One region of the Pseudoalteromonas sp. C2R02 genome, then DNA from elsewhere that is predicted to be linked to it. Evidence: predicted binding sites of a transcription regulator. Region 1 holds the regulator's gene; each other region holds the start of a gene.
What was found. Region 1 encodes sigma-54, which starts transcription at its own class of promoters, with help from an activator protein. Its sites were predicted from a motif close to GTTGGCACGNNNNTNGNNT; they were not measured.

Region 1 (7,486 bases):
ACCACGAAGCCCAACTAGTTCTAATTTTAATAAAACAATTATTCGGATCAGCTCTTCATTTAATGTTGTATGCTCTCTTATAGGAAATGCAATATTGTCAAAAACAGACATATCCGTAAATAATGCACCGCTTTGAAATAACATACTCATTTTTTTTCGAGCTTGATATAAAGTCTTACGCGACATTTTAGGAATACTATTTTGCTCAAATAAAATATCACCTGACTCAGGTTTAAGCTGGCCACCAATAAGCCTAAGCATAGTTGTTTTACCTATACCGCTTGGCCCCATTATGGCTGTGATCTTACCTTTAGGCACACTAAAGGACATGTTTTTATAGATAACACGCTCACCCCTTGTAAAGCTCACATCCTTGATTTCAACTATGTTTTGCGACAAGTCGCTCTCCAATACATTTTTGCTGAAGGGTATTTTAAGCTTTTTTTAACATTTTGGGACAAAATAAAAGTAAAATTTTGTAAGAAAAAGCAATTGAGTTGTGTGGGAGTATGATTATTAGCCAAAATAACTTTACATGCGAACAATATTGCCATTATACATTTAGTGCAGTTCTTGCTAGAATTTAGGGTTATTATCCTTCAAATATTGGCTTAAAATTAACTTACCATGTTAACTCCTATTATTTTACCAAGTATCATTTTACTAATTGCATTCGCAGCCTTAGTTTGGAGCGCAGACAGATTTGTATATGGCGCAGCAGCTATTGCAAAAAACCTTGGCGTACCAACTCTTATTGTTGGTTTAACCATAGTCGCAATGGGATCTTCTGCACCTGAAATGATGGTATCGGCTTCAGCTGCTTTAGCCGACAAAACAAATACAGCAGTTGGTAATGCCATAGGCTCAAATATTACTAACATTTTACTGGTTTTAGGTGTAACGGCATTAATTAAGCCATTGTTAGTAACTTCCTCCACATTAAAGCGTGAAATGCCAATATTAATGCTGATTTCACTCGGTGCATGGTATGTGATTAGTGATAATTATTTTTCAGCTCCTGAAGGCACAGCTTTATTAGTCGGTTTTATCATTTTTATTCTTGGCCTTATTTACATAGCAAAAAATCAAAAAAGCGAAGAAGAAGACCCTTTTGTTGCTGAAGCATGTGGTGATGTGCCAAGTAATGTGAGCAATAAATCTGCAATCTTTTGGTTAGTCTTTGGATTAATACTGTTACCTGTAAGCTCGCATTTTTTAATTGGTTCAGCAGTTGAGATTGCGCAACACTTTGGCATGAGTGATTTAGTGATAGGTTTAACCATTATCGCTATTGGCACTAGCTTACCTGAATTGGCTGCCTGTATTGCCGGGGTTTTAAAAGGAGAAGATGACTTAGCACTAGGTAATATCATAGGCTCAAATATTTTCAATTTGTTAGCTGTATTGTCACTTGCGGGTATGATTAATCCATCTGATATAGACCCAGGCGCGGCTTCTAGAGATATGATGGTGATGCTAGGTGCTACGGTTGTTTTAATTGCAATGAGCTTGAATTTAAAGGGAACCCGCCGCATTAATAGAATAGAAGGTGCTACTTTATTATGTGGATTTTTCGCTTATCAATATTATATTTTTTCACAAGTAGCTTAATTGCTTTAAAAATATCATTTAAAGTAAAGTCAGAGGAATTACATGTCGTTGCAAGATTTTATAACTCGTGGAAAGCAAGTTTTAGCGATAGAAAAACAAGCTATTAATCAACTAGAGCAATATATTGATCAAAACTTTCAGAACGCTTGTCAGCTTATGTTTGACTGTACAGGCCGTATTATCGTTATTGGCATGGGAAAGTCAGGCCATATAGGTAATAAAATTGCAGCTACACTTGCAAGCACAGGCACGCCTTCGTTTTTTGTTCACCCAGGAGAAGCAAGCCACGGTGATTTAGGCATGATCACTTCACAAGATGTGGTTATATTAATTTCTAACTCTGGTGAAACCAGTGAAGTTATTAATATTATTCCTGTACTAAAACGCATTGGCGCTAAAATGGTAAGCATGTCCGGCAATATTGACTCTTCATTAGCTAAACTATCCGATGTGCATGTTTGCATTAAAGTTGAACAAGAAGCATGCCCTCTAGGTCTTGCGCCAACAGCAAGTACGACAGCAACCTTAGTGATGGGTGATGCCTTTGCTGTCGCCTTACTTGAAGCCAGAGGTTTTACAGCAGATGATTTTGCATTATCTCATCCGGGCGGCAGTTTAGGTAAACGCTTATTACTAACTTTAAAAGATATTATGCACAGTGGCATTCACATTCCGATTGTAAAATGTGATGATATTATAAAAGATGCGCTGATAGAGATGTCTGAAAAAGGACTTGGCATGACTGCAATCGTCAATAGCAAAAACCAACTTCAAGGTATTTTTACTGATGGTGACTTACGGCGTATTCTAGAGCAAAAGATTGATATCCATAATACTAAAATCAGTGACGTTATGACAACACAATGCACGACTGTTAACCCAGACATGCTAGCAGCTCAAGCTTTAAATATAATGGAAAACAAACGTATTAATGGTCTATTAGTGGTAAATGAATCACAACAACCTATTGGCGCACTAAACATGCAAGATTTATTGAAAGCAGGTGTATTTTAATGTCTGATAAAAAACCAATTGAAGCGCTAACATTTGCAGAACTATATCAAGAAGTTTCTGAAGAAACAGTGCAACTAGCCCGTAAAATAAAATTACTTATTTGTGATATTGATGGCGTATTTTCTGATGGCCGTATTTACTTAGGCAACCAAGGTGAAGAATTAAAAGCATTTAATACTAAAGATGGCTTTGGTATTAAGGCGTTAATTAATGCCGGAATTGAAGTTGCCGTGATCACCGGTAGACAATCAAATATTGTACAAAATAGAATGTCTAACCTAAATGTAAAACATATTTATCAAGGTCAAGAAAATAAGCTAATATCATATCAACAACTCAAAGATGATTTATCGCTAACTGACAGTGAAATAGCCTATATAGGCGATGATGCACCTGATTTACCTGTCATGCAGGAAGTTGGATTTGCAGTTGCGGTTAATGATGCACATCCACTTATAAGCCATATCTCACATTATAAAACCATGCTACCGGGTGGCTTTGGCGCTGTAAGAGAACTAACTGACTTATTAATGTTGTCACAAAATAAAGTTTTATTATGTGAAGGCACAAGTGCATGAACCTAGCTAGGCTGACTCTCAGTGCTATATTTTTCAGCATCATGCTGTGGTTATGGTATCCCTACCTGACCACCAGCAAAGTAACCGCTGTTTCCACACCTGAAATAGAAGTACTTCCCGATTACACCGCTGACACTTTAAAACAAACAGTTTTTGACAAACAGGGGCATGTTAGCCATAAAGTAACAGCTAAAAAAATGGAACTCTATCAAGAGCTTGGTTTTACACACTTTACTGAGCCCACTTTTACTTTATTTTCTGAAAATGATGTTTGGGCAATCAGTGCCGCTGAAGCGACATTATATGAGAATAATAATAATAAAAAATTAATTTTAGAACAAAGCGTTGTGGCTAAAAATCTGAACCCAATCGCGATGGTAAAAAAAATTACTACTGAACAAATAGAGATTTATATTCAAGACTCAACCATGCATTCAGATCAGTTAACCACGATGACAGGTCCAAACTTGTTGATCACAGGTAAAGGTCTCAATGCAGATCTAAATAAAGAAACGCTTGAATTAATCAACCATACTCAAACTATTTACTACGATAAAGAAAATTATGACCAATAAAACAATTTATAAAAAAAGATTTATCATTGCTGCATTGGCTTTAGTTACTCACTTTAATGTGCAAGCAAAAGAGCTTATCGGCAAGGTATCTATCTCTGCCGATACACAGCAGGCTGATTTAAAAAGAAATATTGTAATATTTAAAAATAATGTGGATATCAAACATACAGATAAAAACATCAAAGCTGACTTATTAGAAGTACATAGAAGAAGAGAATTAGGAAAAGAAAAACAAATATTGATAGCAACAGGTAACCCAGCTACTTTTATCGGTAAACTTAAAGACGGCAGCCCAGTAACAGCAAGTGCAAAAAATATTCGTTATGATGTTGAATCTGGTACTCTCACTTTTAAAGGTGATGCAAAAATAAACCAAAGTGGTCAATCAATGAGTGCTAAAACAATTATCTACGATCACCTTCAAGAACTTATTACCGCATATAAAGATAAAGACTCAGACCAAAGAGTACACACTGTTTTAACGCCAGTTAAAAAAGAAGAAACTAAACAATCGGGTAATAATTAATGAGCTTATTACAAGCAGCGCAACTGGCAAAAAGTTACAATGGCAGGCAAGTCGTAAAAAATGTGAGTTTAGAAGTCAAAGCAGGCACAATCGTTGGCTTATTAGGACCTAATGGTGCAGGTAAAACCACTTCCTTCTATATGATAGTTGGCCTAGTACCAAGTGATAAAGGCACTATTAAAATTGATGATGAAGATATCACTTTACAGCCTATGCATAATCGTGCGCGTATGGGTATTGGCTACCTACCGCAAGAGTCATCTATTTTCAGAAAGCTGACTGTTTATCAAAATATCATGGCCATATTAGAAACTCGCAAACACCTGAATAAGCAACAAAGAGAAGATGCGCTTAATAATTTATTAGATGAATTTAATATTTGCCATATTCGTGATAGCCAAGGTATGGCATTATCAGGGGGCGAAAGACGTCGAGTTGAAATTGCCCGAGCTTTAGCAGCTGAACCTAAATTTATTCTATTAGATGAGCCATTTGCAGGTGTTGATCCAATTTCAGTATTGGATATTAAAAAAATTATACAACATCTTAAAAATAGAGGCATAGGTGTGTTAATTACAGACCATAATGTGCGTGAAACCTTAGATGTATGTGAAAAAGCTTACATTGTTTCCCATGGCGAACTTATCGCATCCGGTACACCTGAAGCCGTTTTAGCTGATCAGACTGTAAGAGACGTTTATCTTGGTGAACAATTTAGATTATAAAAAAATATAAAAAGAAATATGGGCTATACTCAAAATTAAGTAAAAAAGAGTGTATTTAATTTAGATATTATAAGGATTGTTAAAACTTAATGAGGCAATCACTACAGCTTCGTCTTGGACAACAACTAACAATGACTCCACAGTTGCAACAGGCTATCCGCCTATTGCAACTTAGCACGTTAGATCTGCAGTTAGAGATACAAGAAGCACTCGAAAGCAACCCGCTCTTAGAACTTGATGAGCAAGACTTTAATGCTGAAGAAAAAACGTCAGCTTCTGAAAATGAAACAGCAGAAAAAGCTTCTGATGCAGAAGAGATTATCCCTACGGCTCAAGTAGAAATGGAAAGCTCCGAAGCCTTAACTAAAGAAACCCTGACAGACGAACTCGCAATGGATGTAAGTTGGGATGAATATGTCAGTGCCGCCCCCGTAGCATCGGCAGGACCTGCCCCAGATGATGATTTAGCATATCAAGGCAGTACATCCGAATCATTGCAAGATTATTTAATGTGGCAATTGCGCCTCACCCCATTTAGCCCTACAGATGAAGCTATTGCCACTGCAATTGTAGAAGCTGTAGATGAATCAGGTTACTTAACCGTTTCTTCACAAGACATTTTAGATAGTTTAGGTTCTGAAGAAGATGAAGTTGAATTAGATGAAGTTGAAGCAGTACTTAAACGCATTCAGGTCTTTGATCCTATTGGTATTGCAGCTCGAAGCCTATCAGAGTGTTTATTAATTCAGCTTAATCAATACGATAAAACAACTCCTTGGCTTGATGAAACCAAACATATTTTAAGAGAATACGTCGAATTATTAGGTGCGAGAGATTATCGCAGTTTAATGAAAAAAACTAAGCTCAAAGAACCTGAATTAAAACAAGTGATGGATTTGATCCATAGCCTAAACCCGAAACCTGCATCAAGTATCGTAAAAGAGCAAACTGAATATGTGATCCCCGATGTGACAGTAAAAAAAATAAAGGGTCGTTGGGCAGTTGATTTAAATTCAGATACCATGCCAAAAATAAGAGTCAATAATCACTATGCTTCTATGGCAGGCTCTTCTAGTGCGGACAGTCAGTTTATTCGCTCTCATTTACAAGAAGCTAAATGGTTTATTAAAAGTATAGAAAGTAGAAACGAAACACTATTAAAAGTTGCCAATTGCATTGTAATGCAACAACAGGCATTCTTTGAACATGGTGATGAAGCAATGAAGCCTATGGTGCTTAACGACGTTGCTGAAATGGTAGAAATGCATGAATCAACTATTTCACGTGTAACCACACAGAAATATATGCATACACCACGTGGTATATATGAACTGAAGTATTTTTTCTCTAGCCACGTAAGTACAGAAAATGGGGGTGAGTGTTCATCTACAGCGATTCGAGCACTTATCAAAAAGCTAATTGCCGCAGAAAATCAAGCCAAACCATTAAGTGATAGTAAAATAGCGGATATTTTAGCAGATCAAGGCATCAAGGTGGCCAGAAGAACGATAGCAAAATATCGAGAATCACTGTCCATTCCACCGTCAAATCAGAGAAAATGTTTAATCTGAGATGTATAATAGAAGGAAATACGCTTATGCAATTAAATTTAACAGGTCGTCATGTAAATATCACAGATCCACTAAGAGACTATGTAACAAACAAATTCGCTAAGCTTGAAAGGCATTTTGATCATATTAACAATGTGCATGTTATCTTAGATATCGAAAAGCTATCTCAAAAAGCAGAAGCAACACTTCATGTTAATGGAGGCGAACTTTTTGCAACTTCTGAGCATGCTGATATGTATGCTGCAATTGATGGCTTGATTGATAAATTAGATCGACAAGTTATTAAACATAAAGAAAAATTATCTAGACATTAAATATGATTAATTCATTTTTATCAAAGGACTGCACTAAAGCTGCAGTCCTTTTTCATAGCAAAAAACGAATGCTGGAATATATAAGCCAGATAGCACAGCAAAAGCTACCCGAGCTAACTGAACAAGAGATCCTTGATTCTTTATTAAAGCGAGAAAAGCTTGGAAGCACAGGTATCGGAAAAGGTATCGCTATTCCACACGGCCGATTATCCAATATAGATGAAACCGTGGCTATTTTAGTCGTAAATGCAGAACCCATTGCATTTGATGCAATAGACGATCGCCCTGTTGATATATTTATTACTTTATTAGTTCCTGATGCACAATGTCAGGCTCACTTAAAGACGTTAGCTGCAATTGCTGATAAACTCAAAGATAAACAGTTTTGTAAAAAATTACGTCATGCTCAATCAGATCAATCTTTATATGAGATAATGACACTTTAATAAAAATAAACTAATTATGAGTCATTATGATGATTAGTTTTAGTCAAAGTTGAAGACGCATAAGGAAAATTCAGTGCAACTTATCATTATAAGCGGTCGTTCAGGATCCGGAAAATCAGTCGCTTT
Region 2 (7,486 bases), on a different contig from region 1:
GTAACGCTTTAAGCATTGAAATAACGGTATACCTATTAGATTCAAAAATTTGACCAGCCTTTAATTGACCACCTGGTTCGACTAATTCATCACCTGTCGACATTACAGCTACTTTTACTTTTGAAAATACATCAATTGTTTCAATGCCTAATGACGCAAGTAAACCAATATCAGCAGCAACTAATTTATGACCTTTATTTAAAACTAAAGCGCCTTTGTGAATATCTTCCCCTAAGTTGCGGATATTTGCGCCTTTAGCAGCAGGTTTAATAAAAGTAATTTTGTCCTCAGCCACTTCAGTATTTTCTTGCATGATCACACAATCAACACCTTGTGGGATCACTGCTCCAGTCATAATGCGAACACATTGACCTTGTTCAACTATGCCCTCAAATGGCTGTCCAGCAAAAGAGTAACCAATTTTGTTTAGCGTATTATTATTATTTAAATCTTCACTTCTTAAAGCATAACCATCCATCGCAGAGTTGTGATGCGGTGGCACATTAACAGGAGAGGTAATATCTTGTGCTAGAATACGCCCAAATGCTTTATTTATTGAAATAAATTCAGCGTCAAGACTTGGTGTAGCGCTACATAATAAACGTTTAAGTGCATCTTCAAAAGGCAGTAAATACCCTTGCTGGCTATCACAATCACACGACATAATTTTTAGGCCTTCATATATTAATTTATTTTCGAATTATACAAACAATACTATTTGATTCTTATGATTAAAATCATATTTCTGGTAGATCATTGCCAATATAATTTAAATAATTCTGGATATTGTAATTTTAAAAATTTAGCTTTGTTTTTAAAACGTTTCCCTTGAGGTTCATCAACACCAGATGGCACAAAAGGAAGTTCATCTTCATTTCTGTTTTCGTATATTTGACCTGCTAAAAGATCATATTCATCTAGATAAGGGTAAGGTTGTTCATCTTTTACAGGAATAACATCATAACCAGCTAAATTATCTGGATTTTCAAGTGCTTTATCAAAAATGGCACGACCACGTGAAATTAACCAAGAACGAAATTCTGAAAAAGCATATTCAGAATTACAGCCACAAATAATAAAAGCAGCAGCCCATAAATCCCATGTATAACTAATACGCATCTTTTGATTAAAGTATTTATCAAAATCAGCAAGTTCAGAATCAGAGAGCTGTTCTAGTTTATTTTTTAAGTTATCAGAGATTTCATCAGGAGTTGCGTGAAAGTCAGGAGCTTGAACTAATGTCCAAAAATGTTCTTCAGTCATAAAATATTCTTACATGTGTTTAATACATTAATTATATCTCATAAGTTAAAATAAAAAGCCCTCTAATTTATAAAATTAGAGGGCTTTAATCATTATTTATTACTAAATACTATTTATTTAATAAACCACGACGTTTTAATAAAGGTTCAATTTTTGGATCTTGACCTCTAAATCGCTTGTACATAAGCGCTGGATCTTCTGTACCGCCTGGTTCTAGTACATGTTTACGGTAACCTTCAGCTGTAGCTTGATCAAAGATACCTTTTTCTTTAAATACTTCCCAAGTATCAGCATCATAGATATTTGACCAAATGTAACCATAATAACCTGATGAGTATCCACCAGCGAATATATGAGAGAAGTAAGTTGTACGATATCTAGGTGCAATCTCTTTGATTAAACCAATTTTATCTAAATATGATTTTTCAAATGCATCTGCATCTTGAAGTTCAGCAGTTTCAAGTGAATGCCAATTCATATCTAATAATGCAGCGGCTAAGTATTCTGTTGTACCAAAACCTTGATTAAATTGACCGGCAGCTTGGATCTTTTCAATCAACGCCATAGGAATTACTTCACCTGTTTTATAATGTTTAGCAAATTGTGCTAACACTTCAGGTTCCATCATCCAGTTTTCCATTACTTGTGATGGATACTCAACATAATCACGCGGTAAAGCAGTACCCGTTTGAGAACGGTAATAACCATTTGATAATAAACCTTGAATCGCATGACCAAATTCATGGAACAATGTTGATGCTTGATCAAAAGTTAATAATGTTGGCGTATCGCCTACTGGGCGAGGGTAGTTTAATACGTTGTAGATAATAGGCTTTACATCTTCACCATACATACGTTGTTGCTTACGGAATGAACTCATCCAAGCACCGCCGCGCTTGCTTTCACGCACATAGTGATCTGTTAGGAATAAACCCGCACTTGTACCGTCTTTTTCAAACATTTCAAAAGTACGCACATCTTCATGATATTTTGGTACATCAAAACGTTCCACAAATGTTACGCCCCAGAGCTTTTCTGCTGTATAAAAAATACCTTGTAATGTATTTTCTAAAGAAAAGTATGGTTTTGCTTCAGAAGCATCTAGGTCATAACGATCTTTTCTGATTTTTTCTGCGTAATACCACCAATCCCAAGCTTCTAATTCAAACTTGCCACCTTCAGCATCAATCATTTTTTGCATATCTGCAGCTTCAATTTTAGCTTTAGCAAGTGCTGCAGGCCAAACTTGATCTAACAATTTAAATACATTTTGTGGTGTTTTTGCTGTCGCATTTTCTAAAACATAATCAGCATGGGTTTTGTAACCTAATACTTGTGCGCGCTGGTAACGTAAAGAAGCAATTTTAGATGCTAGTTTTTTATTATCAAATTCATTATTGTTATCACCACGATGTGTATAACCATTATAAACGGCTTTACGTAGCTCACGATTTTCAGCGTAAGTTAAAAATGGGTTTTTACTTGGTCTATGCGTTGTGAATACCCATTTACCTTTATGACCACGCTCGATAGCAGTTTGTGCAGCAGCAGCAATAATATCAGCTGGTAAGCCTGCTAAATCAGACTCTTTATCAATGACAACTTCAAAGCTGTTTGTTTCAGCCAATAAATTTTCACCAAATTTTAAAGAAAGCTTACTGATCTCTTGGTTTAAATCACGTAATTGCTGCTTTTCATTCTCATTTAAATTAGCGCCACCACGTACGAAGCTTTTATAAGTCACTTCTAATAACGTTTTTTGATCAACACGTAACTCTAACGTGTCTTTATTATCGTATACTGATTTTACACGTTTAAATAATTTTTCATTTAATAAAATATCATCACTTAATGCTGATAATTTTGGAGAAAGTTCTTTTGCAATCGCGCGAACTTCATCACTTGACATAGAACCCGTTAAACCATAAAAAACATTGCTTACTTTATTCAGTAAAACACCGCTTTTTTCCATCGCTTCAATGGTATTTTCAAATGTAGGTTTTAATGGAGAGTTAGCAATTTCTAACGTTTGCGCTTTGCTTTGTGCAATACCTTTAGCAAATGCAGGTAAGTAATGTTCATTTTTAATTTTTTCAAATGGTGCGATACCAAAAGGTGTCTCGTATTTTTCGAAAAAAGGATTTGCTTGAGTTGCAATTTCTGTTTTAGCAGCAACTGATTCATTATTATCACCTGTTGCTTGGCAACCAGCGAGTGCAATTGCTAAGGCAATTGGTGTTAGAATTTTTTTCATTTGTGTCTTCCATTTTATTGTCCACAGACATGAAACATTAAAATGGTAATAAGTGCAAAGAAATAAGATAAAAAGCATGGTTTTTATGGTGAAAATCAAATTTAGGGTAATTAAATTTACAAAACTTAGTGTTTATTATTTAATATTTCCTTAATAGTTGGATGAAAATTGCGTGGTAGCCAACGGGTTAAAATCTTATAAAAAGCATTGTGCCTATGCATTTTTTGTAAAGTTGCTTCAAGTATCGCTATATTTTTTTTGCCTATTTCATTAGTATTGCAGCCTATATATCCTTCACTAAAATTTGGTGTTTCAGTGAGCATAAGAGATATAATATCTCCAACTAAACCGAGCTTTTTAGCAATATATTCATGCTCATCAGGATAACCTAACACAATATCAACTCTGTCCATCACAAGCATTTTGGTGATGCTTTCTAACACGTTACTTCCTGGACGAAATGTCACTTGTTTAGATCTTGTAGTTGCAATGATTGAATCTATTTCAACGCCGTAAGAGCGATTAGGGATCGCGCCCAGCATCAAATTTTTATTCTCTAATAATTTAATTAACGATAAAGGCTTATCGATAGAAATGTTTAAAGCTTCAATATCACTTTTCCTCATAGCAATTGATACGGGCAAACCAATTGTTGAAGAAGAATCTGTAAAAGCGATATGTTTTTGTCTTTTTGGCGTTTTATAAAGAGAAAGTGTGCAAAAACTCTTATTTGGATCTGATAGCTCGTGTATCAATCTTGAGCCTGGAATATACATAAAATTAAATTTATAATTTGGCATCATTTTATCTAGCAGTTTAATAATACCTTCATCTCGCCCCATACCTTGACCATAATCATCAATAATATAATAAGGAGGAAAATCATAAACTAGCCAATTAATTTCTTTCGAAAAACTCGTGTTATTGAACAATAAAAGAAATAATAAAAATATATACTTAATATTCTTCACCTAAGTATTTTACTTATTAATCAAATATAGAACTATGCGGTAAAAAGGTCGATTGTTTTTTGACATAAATTGCAAATAATACAATAACTCTTTTCAGCATTATAATTGCACCAATATATTCCAACACCTCACCATCAAAGCACATCATTACATCACATTAAGCATTAACCTTTGAAATTAAAGGATAATTTATTTGGCATAGTATCTGCCTTATATCTACTGGGCGTTTAATTAAATTTCAGGAAGTTATTATGTTGTTTGGGCGAAAGAAAAGAAAACCAATAAAAATCCCAAGTAAAAAAGTTGCACAGTGGAAGTATACAACATGTAATTACTGTTCTACGGGCTGTTCAATTGAAATTGGTCTAAACGAAGAAAATAAAATTGTTACAACTCGAGGCCATGCCGGGGCTGATGTAAATCGTGGAAAGCTCTGCATTAAAGGCATTTTGGAGCATGAGTTATTTGAAAGCCCAGGCCGGGGTACTGAGCCTTTAATAAGAGAAAAACATTTTGAGTCTTTTGAGAAAACTTCTTGGGATAATGCTTTAGATACTACAGCTGATAAAATAAAAGAAATACAAACAAAATATGGTAAAGACGCTTTTGCAATTGTTTCAAGCGGTCAATTATTAACAGAAGAGTTTTATACATTAGGTAAACTCGCTCGTGGCTGTATTGGCACAAACAACTATGATGGTAATACGACTTTATGCATGGCATCAGCGGTAATTGGTTATAAAAGATCATTTGGTTCTGATGGTCCGCCAGGATGTTATGATGATTTTGAACATACCCATTGTTTTATGGCGTTTGGTTCAAATTTACCGGAGCAACATCCAATTATTTATTGGCGTTTGAAAGAAGCGTTAGAAAAAAGAAAGTTCCCTCTGATTGTTGTTGACCCTCGTGTCACTATGCTGGCGCAATTTGCCGATATTCATCTACCTATCACCCCAGGTACCGACTGTGTATTAATCAATTCAATGATGTATGTGATCATCAATGAAGAGTTACAAGATCAAGACTATATTAATGCACATACCCAAGGTTTTGATGAAATAAAAAATTTAGTACAAGACTACTCACCAAAAACAGCACAACATATTTGTGGTATAGATGAAGATACCATAAGAAACGTGGCACGAATCTACGCAAAAGCACCCGCTGCTATGTCTATTTGGACTATGGGCATTAATCAATCAACTCATGGCTCAGACGGTGTCGCTAATATTAATAACCTTAACCTTATAACAGGTAATATAGGCAAGCCAGGAGGTACGAGTTTATCAATTACAGGTCAATGTAATGCTATGGGCACAAGAGAATGGTCATCTTGTTCTGGCTTACCTGGTTATCGTTATCTAGAAAACGAAGCCGATAGAAAAGAAATAGCACAGTTTTGGGGTATCGATCCTGAGTTTTTCCCTAAAAGACGCGGATTAGCTGAAACTGATATTTTTCCCGCGATCGAAACCGGTGAAATCAAAGGCATGTGGATAGTTGCAACCAATCCTATGACTTCGATGCCAAATACAGCACGTATTCGCAAAGCATTAGAAAATTTAGACTTTTTAGTGATTCAGGATGTTTATGAAGATGTAGAAACGAACCAATATTCCCATGTTTATTTTCCTGCCGCTGTTTGGGCTGAAAAACAAGGGTGTCATACCAATACAGAACGTCGTGTGAATTTAATAAACAATGCCATGCCTCCATATAAAAACGCTAAACCTGATTTTTGGATTTTTAACCAACTAGCCAAACGCTTTGATAATGGCAAGGTTATTAACTTCCCTGACGCTCCTGAAGAGGTATTTAATGAAATGAAGCAACTGTCTAAAGGCAAAGATAGAACATTAGATATTTCAGGCATGAGTTATGAAAAAATTGAAAAAGCGAAAGGTATTCAATGGCCTTACCGGGAAGGACAAAGCAGTTTAAAAGGAGATCCGCGTTTATATACTGATGGAAAATTTCAAACACAATCAGGCAAAGCTAACTTAATTCCCGTTAAATTTTACAACAATAACGAACAACCTTGCGATGAATTTCCTTTTTGGTTAAACAGCGGCAGGGTCGTTGAACATTTTCATACCCGTACTCGAACAGGGAAAATTGGTAACTGTAATAAATTTAGCCCAACCGCATATATGGAAATGAACCCAGATGCAGCTATTGAGCTAGGTATTAGCCACCAGTCTTACGTTAGATTGACTAGCAGGCGAGGAGATGCGGTTGTCATGGTACAACTTACGCAACGGGTTCCTCGCAATATGGTGTTTATTCCATTTCATTTTCACGATTGTGTCAATCGTTTAACTTTAGGTCTACTAGACCCTTATTCTCGTCAACCTGCATTTAAGCAGTGCTCAGTAAAAATTGAACAAATAGATCAAGTTGAAGCGGCACGTTTGAATGTTGAACGTCGCGTATTTTAGGAGAGATTATTATGACTAAAGCCAGACAAGAAGAATTGAATGTACAAAGCTTTGATCCTAAAACGATGAAAGTTTCACAAGAGCAGGCAGGTCGCTCTAATCATTGGGAAGTGAGAACTGATGAGCAAAAATATGCGTACTTACCTGATGTTAAAGCAAAAGAGACCAATCGTTATGGTAAACGTATTGATTTAATAGATATTACCGATCATCCAAAAGCGCGATCAATGTTTATTAATGAAAATCCAGAAGTGGGTTCGAACCCTAATAGAAATAAACAACATGGTTTCTTTTTCACAGCAGATAACTGCATAGGTTGTCATGCATGCGAATCTGCATGTGCAGAAAAAAATGAAACTCCTGCCCACTTATCATTTAGATCTGTTGGTTATGTTGAAGGGGGCTCATACCCTGATTATAAACGCATGAATATTTCTATGGCGTGTAATCACTGTGATGATCCTGTTTGTTTAAAGGGCTGTCCAACGCGTGCTTATACTAAACATGCTGAATATGGCGCTGTTTTACAAGATCCGGATACATGTTTTGGTTGTGGT
Region 3 (7,486 bases), on a different contig from region 1:
TACTATTTGTGCTCCAGAAGTAAAGGAACCTAAATTTTTTGCCTGATATTCAGCTGTTGTCATGGCTATTGAGTAAGGCTCTTGCCCTGATGAGCTTGCAGCTGACCAAATTTTAACTGGACGGCGTAAATTTTTAAATTCTGGGAATATTTTACTTTTTAAAAGCTCAAATGGATATTGATCTCTAAACCATAAAGTCTCGTTGGTTGTCATTGCATCAACAACCGCGGCACGCAATTGCCGCTCTCTAGGGCTTAAAGTTTTACTTACCAATTCAGATAATGATTCAACTTCAAAGCGCCCCATTAAAGGTGCTAAACGGCTTTTTACTAGATACAACTTATTATCACCCAAAACAATTCCGCACTGCTGTTCTAAAAAAGTGCGAAATTGATTATATTCATGCTGCTCTAAGTTTTTATTAGCCAAATTTGATATACCTATATATTAAGTTAAAGTGAATATTAATCACAGTGAACCCATTTTTTAACTGCTGCAGCCAATTCATCGGGGTTAAATTTAGCAATAAAATCATCTGCACCTACTTTTTCAATCATAGCTTGATTGAAAACCCCACTTAATGAAGTATGTAATATAACATGCAAAGGTGCTAATCGAGGATCAGCTTTTATTTCTGCAGTTAATGTATAACCATCCATTTCAGGCATTTCTACATCTGAAATTAACAAACCAATTCTTTCGGTTATATCTGTTGTACATTCTTTTTCTGCAATTTCTCTGAGCCTAATAAGTGCTTCTTTACCATTTTTAGCAAGTTCGGTTTGAATACCCAGAGGTTCAAGCGCTCTTTTTATTTGATTACGGGCAACAGCAGAATCATCCGCTATAAAAATAATACGCTCTCCTAAATCTTTTTGAATTTCGCCGTCATCTACAATCTCAGAGCTAACCTCTGTATCAACAGGGCAAATATCACTTAATATTTTTTCAACATCAAGGATTTCTACAAGTTCTTTTTCTATTTCAGTCACGGCTGTAAGATATGAATTTCTACCAGAGCCTGATGGAGGAGGTAAAATAGACTCCCAATTCATATTCACTATACGCTCAACTGATCCAACTAAAAAGCCTTGCACAGAACGGTTATATTCAGCAATGATAATAAAGCCATTTTCAATATCATCAATGGGATTACCACCTATTGCCATAGATAAGTCAATTACAGAAATAGTTTGACCACGTATATGTGCCACACCTCTAATATACGAATTCGATTTTGGTAACGAAGTTAGTCGTGGGCATTGTAAAACCTCCCTCACTTTAAACACGTTTATACCAAAGCGCTGACGGCCTCTAAGTTTAAATAACAAAAGCTCTAGTCTATTTTGACCTACTAACTGTGTTCTTTGGTTGACCGAGTCTAAAATGCCCGCCATTTCAATCTCCTGAATGAAAAGCTAAATATTAGGAATGAATATTGCTTTCATAAAAAGTATAAGTAAATTTATATACAGCAAGCGTCTGATTATTGACGCAAAATATTTATACCCTGTTTTCAACATAAAGCATAGTAGAAACATAATGAGTTTGTTTAATAAAAATCATCATAAGTTAATTTTTTTTATATTTTTGACATTATTATCCAATAACGTCACAGCAGTAAGCTATTCAAAAGCGCAATTAGAGCAGCTTGCTATAAATTATTTAGAACAAGATTTACAAGGTTTGACTAGTGGTACGCGAAAACTATCAGCGCTTGCCATTGATCCAAGAATACCCGATAAAAATTGTGATACTGAATTATTAATCAATTCAGCAAAAGTACAAAGAAGTAATCGGCAGAGTACGATACAAATTAAGTGTTTAGATGAAAAAAAGTGGAATTTATATGTTCAGGTCAAAATTATGGAGCTTGCCCCTGTTGTTGTTGTCAATCAAAACCTAAATAAAGGCGAAGTTATTACAAAAGAACATCTCAGTATAAAACAAATGCAAAAACATTTAATCAGAACACAATATTTAAATGAAACACAAAGCACTACTCTATTAGGAAGTCGTAGTAAACGGAATTTAAGAAGTGGATCAGCAATCACTTATAAGCAAGTTTGTATGGTTTGTAAGGGAGATAAGGTCACTATTTTTGCAGGTGTACGTGGATTAAGGATAAAAACAGCAGGATTTGCGCTACAAGATGGAATTATTGGCCAAAATATTTCTGTTAAAAACTCTAAGTCTGGTAAGAAGTTACATGCTAAAGTACTAGGTGTTGATCAAGTTAAAGTAAGTATTTAAGATATATGTTAAACTATTTCTAAAATTGGCCGATACTAAAAGTAGTGAAATTTTAATGCGAGATATCTCATGGTTAACCAAGTAAATAAAGGCAATCAACAAAATGTTGCCTATACAAATTCAAAGCAGCTGAATGTCAGTAAAGACAATTCAACGACACCAGTACAAAATCAGCCCGCAGCGACAGCTAAAGCAGCTACTGACTCTGTAAGTTTAACACCTCAAGCACAACAACTTCGAGGCTTACACGAAAAGGCTGAACAATCGCAAGGTTTTGATAGCAAAAAGGTAAACGAACTTAAAAAAGCGATTAGTGAAGGTAGTTATCAAGTGAATGCAGAAAAACTAGCTGAAAAAATAGCTGGCTTCGAATTCGATTTATACGGTTAATAAAATGATTGAACAAAATGCAGTACAAAATATTCAGCAGTCTTTAATTGAGCAAAAGCAAAACTTAGATGCTTTATGGCTAATTTTACAAAATGAATTAGAAGCAATCAATGCCAGAAATGGTAATGCTTTAGAAAGTACAGCAAAAGAAAAAGTCATATTATTAAATAAAATATCAACTTTAGATAAAAAGTTAACCAACTCTTCTCTTGAGCAAATAAAAGAAGTGGTGCCTTCAATAAAAGAAGATATTAACGCAATAAATGAGCAATTAAATAATTGTAAGCAACAAAATGATACAAACGCTCATGCTGCCCACCAAACGCACATCGCCGTAAAAAAAGTAACCGATATACTACTTGGTTCAATCAAGTCTCTTACTTATGATAATAAAGGTAAGTCGCAAGCGGGCACATTATTAAGCAAAGGTATAAAAGCCTAATCACTCGGCTTAATTTAATAATATGTGATCTTTTTTACAGTTCTTGGTTTAACTTGACCTATATACAAATCATGAACTAACTTCATATCAAGCTCTAATTCTGTAGCATAACTATCGCCAATCGCATAACTTTTAATCACTTTAGCGCCTCTAACAGCGCCTTGAACTTTAGAGTTTAACGTATCATTGGTTGTGATCATGCCGCGAACAGATGAGTTAGCTGTAATTTGTTGGCCGTATACTTGCTCAGCAAGTTCTCTATAAGCTTCTAGCTTTGATGCTTTAATCGCTAAAATCTCTTTTTGCTGCTGGTTTTTACCAGGCTGTAAACTAATAGGCGCATAACCAACCGCTTTTAAAATAGGAAAAGAGTCCGGTTGCAGGTAATCATATTCAACATGTTTATTAAACATACTTGAACATCCACCTAAGAGTGATGCGATACAGGTACCTATTATTAGCTTATTCATAATGTCGACTTACATCCGATGAAAGTTATTTTTGATATCTTATCTATGCATGTTATATGCCCATTTTGTATTAATAGAAATAGTTTGGCTGGATTGGTATAGGATTTGCTTTATTTACTATCTTTATGATTGAAAATGTAATGTTTTACAAATTAAAGAGCGATTTATGAATAAGTACTTTTTCCTATTTTTATTGTGCATAACACTTCCCTCGTACGCTCAATGGTATGAATCTACTGGGCAATCTCAAATAAGAGACGGTGATACTCAAAGTGCAAAAACAAGAGCCATAGAAGATGCAATTAAACAAGCTCTTATATTCGCGGGTGCATCTGTCACTAGCGTGCAGACTGTTGCTAATGGTTTAATGACACAAGAACAAACCCATGTCAGCTCCCATGGCGAAATACAAAATATTGAGTTAGTCGATGAAGTTTATTCAAACGATTCAGTTTCTGTCACCTTACGTTTAGATATTTTTGCAGATGAAAAACAATGTTTTGCATCTGAGTTTAAAAAGAGCTTAGCGATTACACAAACACAAATGCCTAATCAAGAACAGGCTCGAAATGGCCAAATTTTTGACATTAATAAAACCTTTAGCGCAAAAATATTCAAAAGCATTAAATCAGCAGAATCAATTACACCTAGAGCCTACTATCAACAAGCAATTCCAGTGATCGATTTTTTTAATCAACAGTATAATTTTGACTCTAGGCTTATTGAACAGATCGCACAAAATAGTGACAGTCAATATGTTTTAATCTCTAAGATCAAAGATATATCTATGGGCTCACAGCAAAATTCTGACATCATGTTTTGGCAATCAAACAGTTTTGAGCGATTTTTTGATTTTGAACTCATTCTTTTTAATGCCGTTACACAAGAAGTTATTTTACAACAAGATTATGCTACAAGCGGCATTTGGCGTTTTGATAAAACCGTAAAAGTTGATACTAAAAGCAATACTTTTTGGCATTCAGAATATGGACAAGCTTTAAATGAACTATCAAATCAAATTAGTCTAGATTTACAAGAAAAATTATCTTGCTTACCAATCCAAGGAAAAATAAAACATATTAAAGACAATACTGTTACCTTTAATTTAGGCAAACAGCATGGCGTTAAAAAAGGCCAATCTTTTGCTATTGCATATCAATCTTTTTTTACTGATGAGCAAGGAGTTCAACAGCCTTATATCATTACAAGTGCTAACCAAGTCAGAGTTAATCAAGTTTATAACCGTAGCGCTATAGCTAATAGCATTGGCGATGAACTATTAGCTAATATTCAAACTAGCGATATCGTATTATTAATAGAAGTTGAAGAGCCTGAACTATAAAGCTGAATTAAATGCGCTGAGAAGCGCATTTATTGAAATATTTTACAGAGTCATTAATCACTCATAACCAAATTGTATTATCTAAGGTCTATTACACGCATAATCTCCCCCGTCATCTTCGAATTGTTTTATCTAAGATCTGTTTTTGATTTCAAGTTAAGTCAGCTAAAACATTGTATACCTGAAAACATTCATAAAAGTAAATATTTAAAACAAACCAATCGATTTTACCAATCATAGTAATAACTACAATCAATTAGACCTATTTAACAATCTGAGTAATACTAAGCTCATACAAACGAAACAAATCATACAAAATAACAGGACTTATAATGCTTAAAAATATCGAAGGTCAAACAGTTCCAAACGTCACATTCCCTATGCGTAAAAATGATGACTGGATTCAATTATCTACAAGTGAGATTTTTAAAGGCAAAACGGTTGTTGTATTTTCGCTACCAGGAGCTTTCACACCAACATGTTCATCAACACATTTACCACGCTTTAACGAACTGGCATCTGTATTTAAAGAAAATGGCGTAGATGACATTGTGTGTATCTCAGTGAACGATACTTTTGTTATGAATGCTTGGGCTGCGAGTCAAGAAGCTGACAATATTCAGTTAATTCCAGATGGTAATGGCCAATTCAGCGAAGGCATGGGCATGTTAGTTGATAAATCAGATATCGGCTTTGGTAAGCGCAGCTGGCGCTATTCTATGCTAGTGAAAGATGGTGTAATTGATAAAATGTTTATAGAAGCAGACGTACCAGGCGACCCATTTGAAGTATCAGATGCCGATACTATGTTAAATTATATCAATCCAAATCAAAAGTCTGTTGAAGCGGTATCAATGTTTACAAAACCTGGCTGTCAGTTCTGTCAAAAAGCAAAAGACTTACTAACAGAAAAAAGCGTGAGTTTTGAGGAAATTGTTTTAGGACAAGATGCATCATTTACCAGCTTAAAAGCAATTACTGGTAATGATACTGTACCGCAAGTATTTATAGCTGGTAAGCATATTGGTGGTTCAGAAGCGCTAGAGAAATACTTAAATTAATGGCGTCCCATAGAGGATTCGAACCTCTGACCTATCCCTTAGGAGGGGACCGCTCTATCCAGCTGAGCTAATGAGACCTTATAAATATAAACTCATATTAAACCAATAAGTAACCGATGTGAACACCTAGCTTTGGTTACTTTAAAACTCTAACCCCATCTTTTAGCTGCTCTAATAAATTATTATCTAATGGGATTTGAGCTGCTGATTTAATTTCACCAGAGGCTCTACTCTTAACAAATGTGCTTAGTATATAGCTTTCTTGATACAAGCTTAAATGACTCTGGAGGATAAGGTCTGAGCCTTTATTTTTTCTAGAGTAATCCATAACTGGTATACCAAATTCAAACATCTCATTTATTAACAGAAACTCTATTTGATTTCTCACTTCTGTGAATTTAGAAGGCATTTTGTCCGCTATTGTAATTGGTTCAATAATAATTGATTTATTACCATCTAATACATCTAATTTACTTAATAGCTTAAGTGTTATTCTCTTGACCTCATTTTTTATTTTTTTAGCTTGTTCTGAAGGTAAGTTACTTTTTAAGTTTTTATTATTTTCAGCTCGCAGCCGTGCGTATTTTTCTAATTGAGTTTCACCTTTAATTACCACTTGTGTTGCAGGTTTTTGCTTTCGTTTTTTTTCTGTATCATTATTTTCAAAGATACTACAACCTACTATCACGAATACTAATATAAACAAAATATATTTCATTTTAAGCCCTTAGCCATTAGTGTCTTCACTCGTCAATTTAGGTGATAGTGTAGATTCTAATATAAATGTAGGTATCAAGCCTTTAGTTGAAGCAATAATTACTTTAGACGACATATTAACTATTCTGGCATTTACAACAACACCAGACGCTGTATAAACTAATGTACCTGATAAGATGTAATCTGCTTCTAGAGACTCCGCTAATTTTTGATTATTACGTGAAAAAACAAAGTCGCCTCTATTGTTCACTTCAATATACTGCATCACTTTAAAATCAACTACAGGTATGCCATATTGTTGTACTTCATGAATAAAGCTTTCTGAAATCTGATTTCCTAACATATTTGTACTTTGTAAATTACCATTAAGATCAACAAAGGAAGTTACAGCAATTTTTGTATCTGGGGCATAAGCTTGAAAACTATCCATAAGCCCCATAGCCATTTGCTCCACGTATTCACTCAAAAGCTTGGTATTATTAATGACATAATCTGCTTTTGTTTTAAATACTAAAGCATCTTTATTAACCTCAACTTCTACTTCATCACAATAACTATCAACTAAATCAAGTTCACATTTATTGTCTCTATTTTCACTAGTTGAAGTACAAGCAGTTAATAATATAAAAATAAAAGTTAGAAAAATAAGCTTTAAAATATTCATAATTCACTCTTTAAGCGCTAAGACTCTTCACCTTGAACTAAAGGAATACCATCTTCAAGTGAACTTGAAATTAATGCATCAACCGCATGAGAGGGAATAAAACCTTGAGATGAAGCCACTATCGCCTTCGATTTAACACCCACTATT
Region 4 (7,486 bases), on a different contig from region 1:
AAAGATGGTCGTAAAGTAAAGCTAAATATTTCAGCTTTATCGCCAGAACCTGGCCAACTCATTTTAATGACTGATTTGACAGAAACCCGTTTATTACAAGAGCGGTTAGCGCATATGCAAAGGCTTGGTGCGTTAGGAAAAATGGTTGCATCATTAGCCCATCAAGTTCGTACGCCACTTTCTGCTGCGATGCTATATGCCGATCATTTAGGAAATCAAAACTTAAAAGCGCATTCTAGAGACAAGTTTCATACAAAGCTGATGTCACGATTGCAAGATCTTGAAACACAAGTAAACGATATGCTGTTATTTGCAAAAAGTGGTGAGCAACAAGTTGTTGAAAAAGTGTCGATGCAGCAACTATTAACAGAAGTAAAAGCAAGCTCTGAAGCGATGGTTACACAACATAATGGTGAGTTGAACATTGAATTACCTGAGCCGGATATTGAAATTACCGGTAATAAAACCGCTTTAGCCAGTGCAATTGCTAATTTAATCCACAATAGTATTCAAGTGAAAGGCCCTGGTTCTAAAATTTTATTATCAGCAAAACGAGATGAAATAGAGCCTGATATGGTGTGCATATGTGTATCAGATAATGGACCAGGCGTACCAAAAGAATTAGTCAGTAAGATATTTGAACCGTTTTTTACTACAAAAAGCCAAGGTACAGGGTTAGGTTTAGCGGTTGTAAATGCAGTAGCCAATAGCCACCAAGGTAAAGTAAGTTTAATGCAAGATCAAATTGAAGGCGCTGCGTTTAATATTCATTTACCGATTTTCTTACATGATCTGTAAATAACATCAATTTAGTAGTGATAACAATGAATAAAATGAAGTGTGATAATTGAAACTAATGAGAAGATAGTAAAATGTTTAAAGAGCCAAATTTGATAGTTTCAACAACACTAATTTCAATACAACCCAAAATAAACAAAAGGGTTTTGGAGAAATCATGAGCGACAATAAAATATTAGTAGTTGAAGATGACGCGGGTTTACGTGAAGCACTCATTGATACCTTACAGTTGGCTGGTATAGATTGCATCGAGGCAGACAGTGCAGAACAAGCAATCATGTTACTTAAAAAAGAAAAAGTATCTTTGGTTGTCAGTGATGTGCAGATGGGTGGTCTTTCAGGGATCGATTTACTTAAAAGCATAAAGCTAAATCAACCAGATTTACCCGTTCTTATGATGACTGCTTATGCAACAATCGATGATGCTGTTGAAGCCATGCGTTTAGGTGCTATCGATTACATGGCAAAACCTTTTGCGCCTCAAGTACTACTTAATATGGTAAGTCGCTATTTACCTGAAAAAGAAAAAGAAACAGATGGCCCAATAGTAGCCGACAAACAAAGCTTAGCATTATTAGATTTAGCTCAAAAAGTGGCTAAATCTCAAGCGAGTGTGATGGTGTTAGGACCTAGTGGCTCTGGTAAAGAAGTATTAGCAAGATATATTCATGATCATTCTGATCGTGCTGAATCTCCTTTTATCGCCATCAACTGTGCTGCAATTCCTGAAAATATGCTGGAAGCGACTTTATTTGGTTATGAAAAAGGAGCGTTCACAGGTGCAATAGCTGCTTGTCCTGGTAAGTTTGAACAAGCACAAAAAGGCACTATATTACTTGATGAAATCACGGAAATGGATTTGAGCTTACAAGCTAAATTATTACGTGTATTGCAAGAGCGCGAAGTTGAAAGATTAGGTAGCCGAAAAACAATTAAACTTGATGTCAGAGTATTGGCGACAAGTAATAGAGATTTAAAAATAGCAGTTGCTGAAGGTAAGTTTAGAGAAGATTTATACTATCGTTTAAATGTATTTCCTTTACAGTGGTTACCACTTAAAGACAGACCCGATGATATATTACCTCTAGCGGAACATTTAATTGCGAGACATTGTGAAAGAGCTGAACAAATAAAGCCTAATTTAACTGATGCAGCTAAACATAAGTTATATCAACACTCATGGCCAGGTAATGTGAGGGAGCTCGATAATGTTATTCAGCGAGCTTTAATTCTGCAATCAAGTGATGTAATCGATGAGAATGAAGTATTTTTAGAGCTGATACAACCGACTATTACTGAAAACCAAGTAATAGAAGAAGCTGTAGCTGAAGTAACGGTCGCTACTGTGCAAAATATAGCGCCAACTTTTAGTGAACCTAGCTTTAAAGATGAGTTAAAAGATCAAGAAAACAAGATTATATTGGAAACTTTAGAATCTTGTCAGGGTCGTCGTAAAGATGTGGCTGAAAAGCTAGGTATTAGCCCCAGAACTCTACGTTATAAATTAGCAAAAATGAGAGACTTAGGTATTCAAGTACCCGCATAATATTTAAAAATATATAAAGAAGACTAAAACCCATTTAGTCTTCTTTCTTCAGTTAAAACGCTTTAAATAACCTCCTTACAATTAGCCAGTCTCCAGACTGAGTCAAAACTCTGACAATAAAAACCATACTCAAAAATAAGCATCTAACACATTGAATTATAATGCTATATTGTTATTGGCAAGTATATTGCATTTTATTCGTTATAGTGTTTATAAGTAATGGAAAAATAATGAAAATACCAGCAAATTCGATATTCCAAGAAATGCAATCTATGGCTGTTGAAGCCGGGACTAAAACACAAAATAGATTACCAGTTCAAGGTAATTCTAGTGCAGAGTTTGGTGACTTATTAAAAAGTGCCATAGACAATGTTGCAGGTTTACAAGCAGACGCTAAAGATAAAGTGACAGCTGTTGAAATGGGTGATAGACGCGTATCACTTGCTGAAGCTATGATTGCATCACAAAAGTCGTCAGTGGCATTTGAGGCAACTGTTCAAGTTCGTAATAAACTCGTTGAAGCTTACAAAGATATAATGAATATGCCTGTTTAGAGTAATAATCAATACTCTAAACACGATAAGTGATAAAATAGCGTTAACGAATTAATATGCGTAAAAATATGAATAATATGGCCATTAAATATAGGCTATGGAGTTATTTTGAACCAAGCTAACCAGAGTACAGATCTCTCAATCCCAGATGCTGGCGGCACATTAGATGCTGGCGGTGTGCCAGATTCGGGACAAGAGCAAAAATCAGGGTTTTTAAGTGCCCTCAGTGGAGTTGATGTTTTACGTCAAGTCACATTAATTATTGCTCTGACTATCTGTTTAGCGATTGCGGTATTTATTATTATTTGGGCGCGCCAGCCAGATATGCGTCCACTAGGAAAAATGCCTACCAATGAGTTAATTCAAACATTAGATTTCTTAGATGCGCAAAAAATTGAATATAAACTTGATGGCAATATCGTTTTAGTACCAGAAACAGATTACCAAACGATTAAACTTTTAATGCAAAGAGAAGGGTTAGAGCAAGAGCCTAACTCTGGCACCGATATTTTAATGCAAGATATGGGTTTTGGTGTAAGCCAAAGATTAGAGCGTGAGCGCTTAAAACACGGTAGAGAGCAACAATTAGCACGTACAATAGAAGAATTAAAAAATATAAATCGTGCAAAAGTTTTATTAGCAATACCGAAAGAAAATGTGTTCGCTCGATTAGAAAAAAAACCTTCTGCAACGGTTGTATTAACTTTAAAGCGTGGACGTATATTACGTGGCGAAGAAGTTGATGCAATCGTTGATATTATCGCATCTGCAGTACAAGGCTTAGAGCCATCTAGAGTAACAGTAACAGATCAAAATGGACGATTATTAAACTCGGGTTCTCAAAATTCATTATCAGCTCGTTCTCGTAAAGAATATGATATAGAACTGAAACGTGAACAAGCTTATTTAGAGAAGATAGATACCATTCTTATACCTGTAGTAGGTTTAGGTAGTTATACTGCGCAAGTTGATTTAATGATGGACTTTAGTGCTGTAGAAGAAACGCAAAAACGTTTTAATCCAGATTTACCAGCCATTCGTAGTGAAATGACCATAGAAGAAAATAATATAGGTGGTTTAGCTGTAGGTATTCCAGGAGCTTTGTCTAATCAGCCGCCTGTAAACTCTAATATTCCAGAAAATGCGACTGATGGCAATGCTTCAACAAGTGCGCCAAGTCGTAATCATAAAGAAGCAACACGTAATTACGAATTAGATACAACCATATCTCATAAAAGGCAACAAACCGGAGTAATACGTAGAATTAGTGTTGCTGTAGCAATTGATTATAAGTCAGCAACAAATGCTGAAGGTGCCACCTCTCAAGTGCCTCGTACCCAGCAAGAGTTAGCAAATATTCGCCGATTATTGCAAGGCGGCGTTGGCTTTAATATGCAACGAGGTGATGTACTTGAAGTTGTTACTGTGCCATTTGTAAAAGCAGCAACATCTGAAATAGTAGAATTACCCATATGGGAACAACCATGGTTTATTAAGGTTATTCGCTTAGCGCTAGGTGCAATTGTCATTATTGTATTGATTTTAGCTGTTGTACGTCCAATGTTGAAGAAACTGATTAACCCAGATGATACACTTGAAGAATATGATGAAGACTCGTTAAGCTCTGGTGTAGATTTAGGCGATAGTACTATTGACATGTTGTCTCAAGAATTTGATGAGTCAGCTGTCGGCTTTGCACCAGATGGTACTTTACAGTTACCAGATTTACATGGTGATGAAGACTTATTAAAAGCAGTTAGAGCACTGGTTGCAAATGAACCTGAATTATCCTCTCAAGTAGTGAAAGCGTGGTTGACCGAAGATGACTGATGAAGAAACACAAGAAGCAACAGGTAGTTTTGATGTTGATAAATTAGACGGTGTAGAGAAAGCGTCAATTTTATTACTAAGCTTGTCTGAAGAAGATGCTGCACAAATTTTAAAAAACTTAGAGCCAAAGCAGGTTCAAAAAGTGGGCATGGCAATGGCTGGATTAGCAGACTTAAGCCAAGATAAAATCACTGCTGTGCATAAACTTTTTATCGATCAGATCCAAAGCTTCAGTAATATTGGTTTCCAATCTGAAGATTTCATCAAAAAAGCATTAACAGCAGCACTAGGTGAAGAAAAAGCAGCAAATATTATTGACCAAATTATAATGGGTTCAGGCGCAAAGGGCCTAGATTCACTTAAATGGATGGACTCTAAGCAAGTTGCTAATATTATTAGAAATGAGCATCCTCAAATACAAACAATTGTATTGTCATACTTAGACCCTGAACAATCAGCTGAAATTGTTGCGCAATTCCCTGAAAAAGTACGTTTAGACTTAACAATGCGTATTGCTAACTTAGAAGAAGTTCAACCTGCTGCATTACAAGAATTAAATGAAATAATGGAAAAACAATTTGCAGGACAAGCAGGCGCACAAGCAGCTAAAATGGGCGGATTAAAAGCAGCCGCTGACATCATGAATTACCTTGATACGAATATTGAGGGTCAATTGATGGATTCAATCCGTGAGCATGATGAAGATATGTCACAGCAGATTCAAGACTTGATGTTTGTATTTGATAACTTAATTGATGTAGATGATCGTGGCATTCAAGCTATTTTACGTGATGTGCAACAAGATGTACTAATGAAAGCAATTAAAGGCGCTGACGAAGGTCTTAAAGATAAGATACTTAAAAATATGTCAAAACGTGCAGCAGAAATGCTTGCCGATGACTTAGAAGCGATGGGCCCTGTTCGTATAAGTGAAGTAGAAGCAGCTCAAAAAGAAATCTTAGCCGTATCTAGAAGATTAGCTGATGCGGGCGAAATAATGCTCGGCGGCGGCGGCGGCGAAGAATTCTTATAATGAAGATATTTAGGCGAGGAGCCTCCAAGTTAAATGAAGTTAGGTAAATATCGTAATGGTCACCCTATTCAATCTGAAGAGGCTGTCAGAGAGCTATTAAAAAACTGGTCAGCCCCAGAAGTGAGTGATGAAAGTAAAGAACAAGACTTTACTGGTCGCTCAACTGCTATGGGTACGTCATTAGAAGATTTGTATAATCCTCCTGTAAAACAGACAGAAGTAATTGAAATTGAGGAAGAAGAGCAAGTTGTAGCACCTATGACTTTGCAAGAGTTAGAAGATATTCGTCAAGCGGCATATGACGAAGGTTTTAACCAAGGTAAAGAGGAAGGTTATCCGGTTGGTCTTGAAGAAGGAAAAACAAAAGGAATACAATCGGGATTTGAAGAAGGCTTAACCCAAGGCAAAGAGCAGGGGATTGAACTCGCTCAACCTATGGTTGATGAAAAGCTGGAACAACTAGACACTTTATTTAATGCTTTAAATACACCTTTAAGACACTATGATGAAGCAGCAGAAAAGCAACTAATCGCATTAACAACTATGTTAGCTGAAGCGGTTATTTATACCGAAGTAAAAACAAATCCAAAAGCCATATTATCGACCTTAAAACAATGTATGGATGCGTTACCTTTAATACAACAGCAATGTGAAATACAGCTTCATCCTGATGACTTTACAAATATAGTTTCTAGTTATGGTCAAGATGAGATAGATAAAAGAGGTTGGCGATTAAAATCGGAACCAAGTTTAGAGCCAGGGGGCTGTATTGTTAACGCCAATAACTCATCAATAGACTTTAGCTTACAAAGTCGCATATCTGATACATTAAATAGCTTTTTACATGCTTCAGGCATAGATAAAACATCTGAAGACTAGTTGTATTTTAAGTACTGAGGTAATTCATGCAGTCTATTGACTTGGCAGAGAAGTTAGCAACTTATAAAAAGAATATTCAAAAAGTGCCACCCGCTATTGCAGGCAGCTTAACGCGAGTTGTTGGCTTAACTCTTGAAGCACAAGGTGTAAAAGCACCAATAGGCAGTCATTGCCAAATAGAAACGCTTCATGGTTTAGTTGATGCTGAAGTGATAGGTTTTAATGGCGATACTTTGTATTTAATGCCAAATGATACCATTTCGGGCATGTTACCTGGCGCAAGAGTGATCCCCCAAGTAAAAGATCAAGGTCTGCCTGTTGGCATGGGCCTATTAGGGCGAGTTGTTGATGGTTTAGGCAGGCCATTGGATGGTTTAGGTCCAGTGGTCAGTGAAAAAAAATTAAAATTTGCTCAAGACCAAATTAACCCTTTATCAAGACGACCTATTACACAGCCTATGGATGTTGGCGTTCGTGCAATAAACTCAGTCATTACTGTAGGCCAAGGTCAAAGAATGGGTTTGTTTGCCGGTAGTGGTGTGGGTAAATCTGTATTGCTGGGCATGATGACGCGAGGCTCTACCGCAGATGTCACTGTTGTGGGGCTCGTGGGTGAACGTGGTAGAGAAGTAAAAGAATTTATTGAAGAGATTTTAGGTGAAGAAGGGCGAAAACGCTCCGTTGTTGTTGCAGCTCCTGCTGATTCTTCACCATTAATGCGACTTAAAGGCTGTGAAACCGCAGTAACGATAGCTGAGTACTTTAGAGATCAAGGTTTAAATGTTTTGCTGTTACTTGATTCTGTGACGCGATATGCCATGGCGCAAAGAGAAATAGCGTTAGCGG

Region 2: the regulator sigma-54 is predicted to act here: its motif matches at 4,681-4,699, upstream of KO527_RS15330 (nitrate reductase).
Region 3: the regulator sigma-54 is predicted to act here: its motif matches at 3,648-3,666, upstream of KO527_RS10020 (flagella assembly protein FlgT).
Region 4: the regulator sigma-54 is predicted to act here: its motif matches at 2,519-2,537, upstream of fliE (flagellar hook-basal body complex protein FliE).

Annotation. Positions count from the first base shown of each region.
Region 1 covers NZ_JAHKQC010000009.1:129,604-137,089, forward strand. Annotated here, with positions in the region: gene KO527_RS01970 (ATP-binding cassette domain-containing protein) at 1-399, opposite strand, end outside; gene KO527_RS01975 (calcium/sodium antiporter) at 640-1,611, shown strand; gene KO527_RS01980 (KpsF/GutQ family sugar-phosphate isomerase) at 1,654-2,625, shown strand; gene kdsC (3-deoxy-manno-octulosonate-8-phosphatase KdsC) at 2,625-3,203, shown strand; gene lptC (LPS export ABC transporter periplasmic protein LptC) at 3,200-3,778, shown strand; gene lptA (lipopolysaccharide transport periplasmic protein LptA) at 3,768-4,304, shown strand; gene lptB (LPS export ABC transporter ATP-binding protein) at 4,304-5,029, shown strand; gene KO527_RS02005 (RNA polymerase factor sigma-54) at 5,119-6,600, shown strand; gene hpf (ribosome hibernation promoting factor) at 6,627-6,914, shown strand; gene ptsN (PTS IIA-like nitrogen regulatory protein PtsN) at 6,917-7,360, shown strand; gene rapZ (RNase adapter RapZ) at 7,434-7,486, shown strand, end outside.
Region 2 covers NZ_JAHKQC010000034.1:471,755-479,240, reverse strand. Annotated here, with positions in the region: gene moeA (molybdopterin molybdotransferase MoeA) at 1-664, opposite strand, end outside; gene KO527_RS15345 (DUF4240 domain-containing protein) at 754-1,263, opposite strand; gene KO527_RS15340 (M3 family metallopeptidase) at 1,373-3,517, opposite strand; gene KO527_RS15335 (TIGR02285 family protein) at 3,643-4,488, opposite strand; gene KO527_RS15330 (nitrate reductase) at 4,740-6,929, shown strand; gene KO527_RS15325 (DmsC/YnfH family molybdoenzyme membrane anchor subunit) at 6,995-7,486, shown strand, end outside.
Region 3 covers NZ_JAHKQC010000027.1:175,507-182,992, reverse strand. Annotated here, with positions in the region: gene KO527_RS10050 (protein-glutamate O-methyltransferase CheR) at 1-429, opposite strand, end outside; gene KO527_RS10045 (chemotaxis protein CheV) at 465-1,397, opposite strand; gene flgA (flagellar basal body P-ring formation chaperone FlgA) at 1,432-2,253, shown strand; gene flgM (flagellar biosynthesis anti-sigma factor FlgM) at 2,323-2,643, shown strand; gene flgN (flagellar export chaperone FlgN) at 2,648-3,085, shown strand; gene KO527_RS10025 (LPP20 family lipoprotein) at 3,100-3,555, opposite strand; gene KO527_RS10020 (flagella assembly protein FlgT) at 3,722-4,897, shown strand; gene KO527_RS10015 (glutathione peroxidase) at 5,230-5,958, shown strand; tRNA gene KO527_RS10010 (tRNA-Arg) at 5,959-6,035, opposite strand; gene KO527_RS10005 (hypothetical protein) at 6,095-6,676, opposite strand; gene KO527_RS10000 (FlgO family outer membrane protein) at 6,686-7,339, opposite strand; gene KO527_RS09995 (FlgO family outer membrane protein) at 7,357-7,486, opposite strand, start outside.
Region 4 covers NZ_JAHKQC010000021.1:26,943-34,428, forward strand. Annotated here, with positions in the region: gene KO527_RS06620 (ATP-binding protein) at 1-798, shown strand, start outside; gene KO527_RS06625 (sigma-54 dependent transcriptional regulator) at 956-2,344, shown strand; gene fliE (flagellar hook-basal body complex protein FliE) at 2,575-2,898, shown strand; gene fliF (flagellar basal-body MS-ring/collar protein FliF) at 3,007-4,728, shown strand; gene fliG (flagellar motor switch protein FliG) at 4,721-5,761, shown strand; gene fliH (flagellar assembly protein FliH) at 5,795-6,640, shown strand; gene fliI (flagellar protein export ATPase FliI) at 6,667-7,486, shown strand, end outside.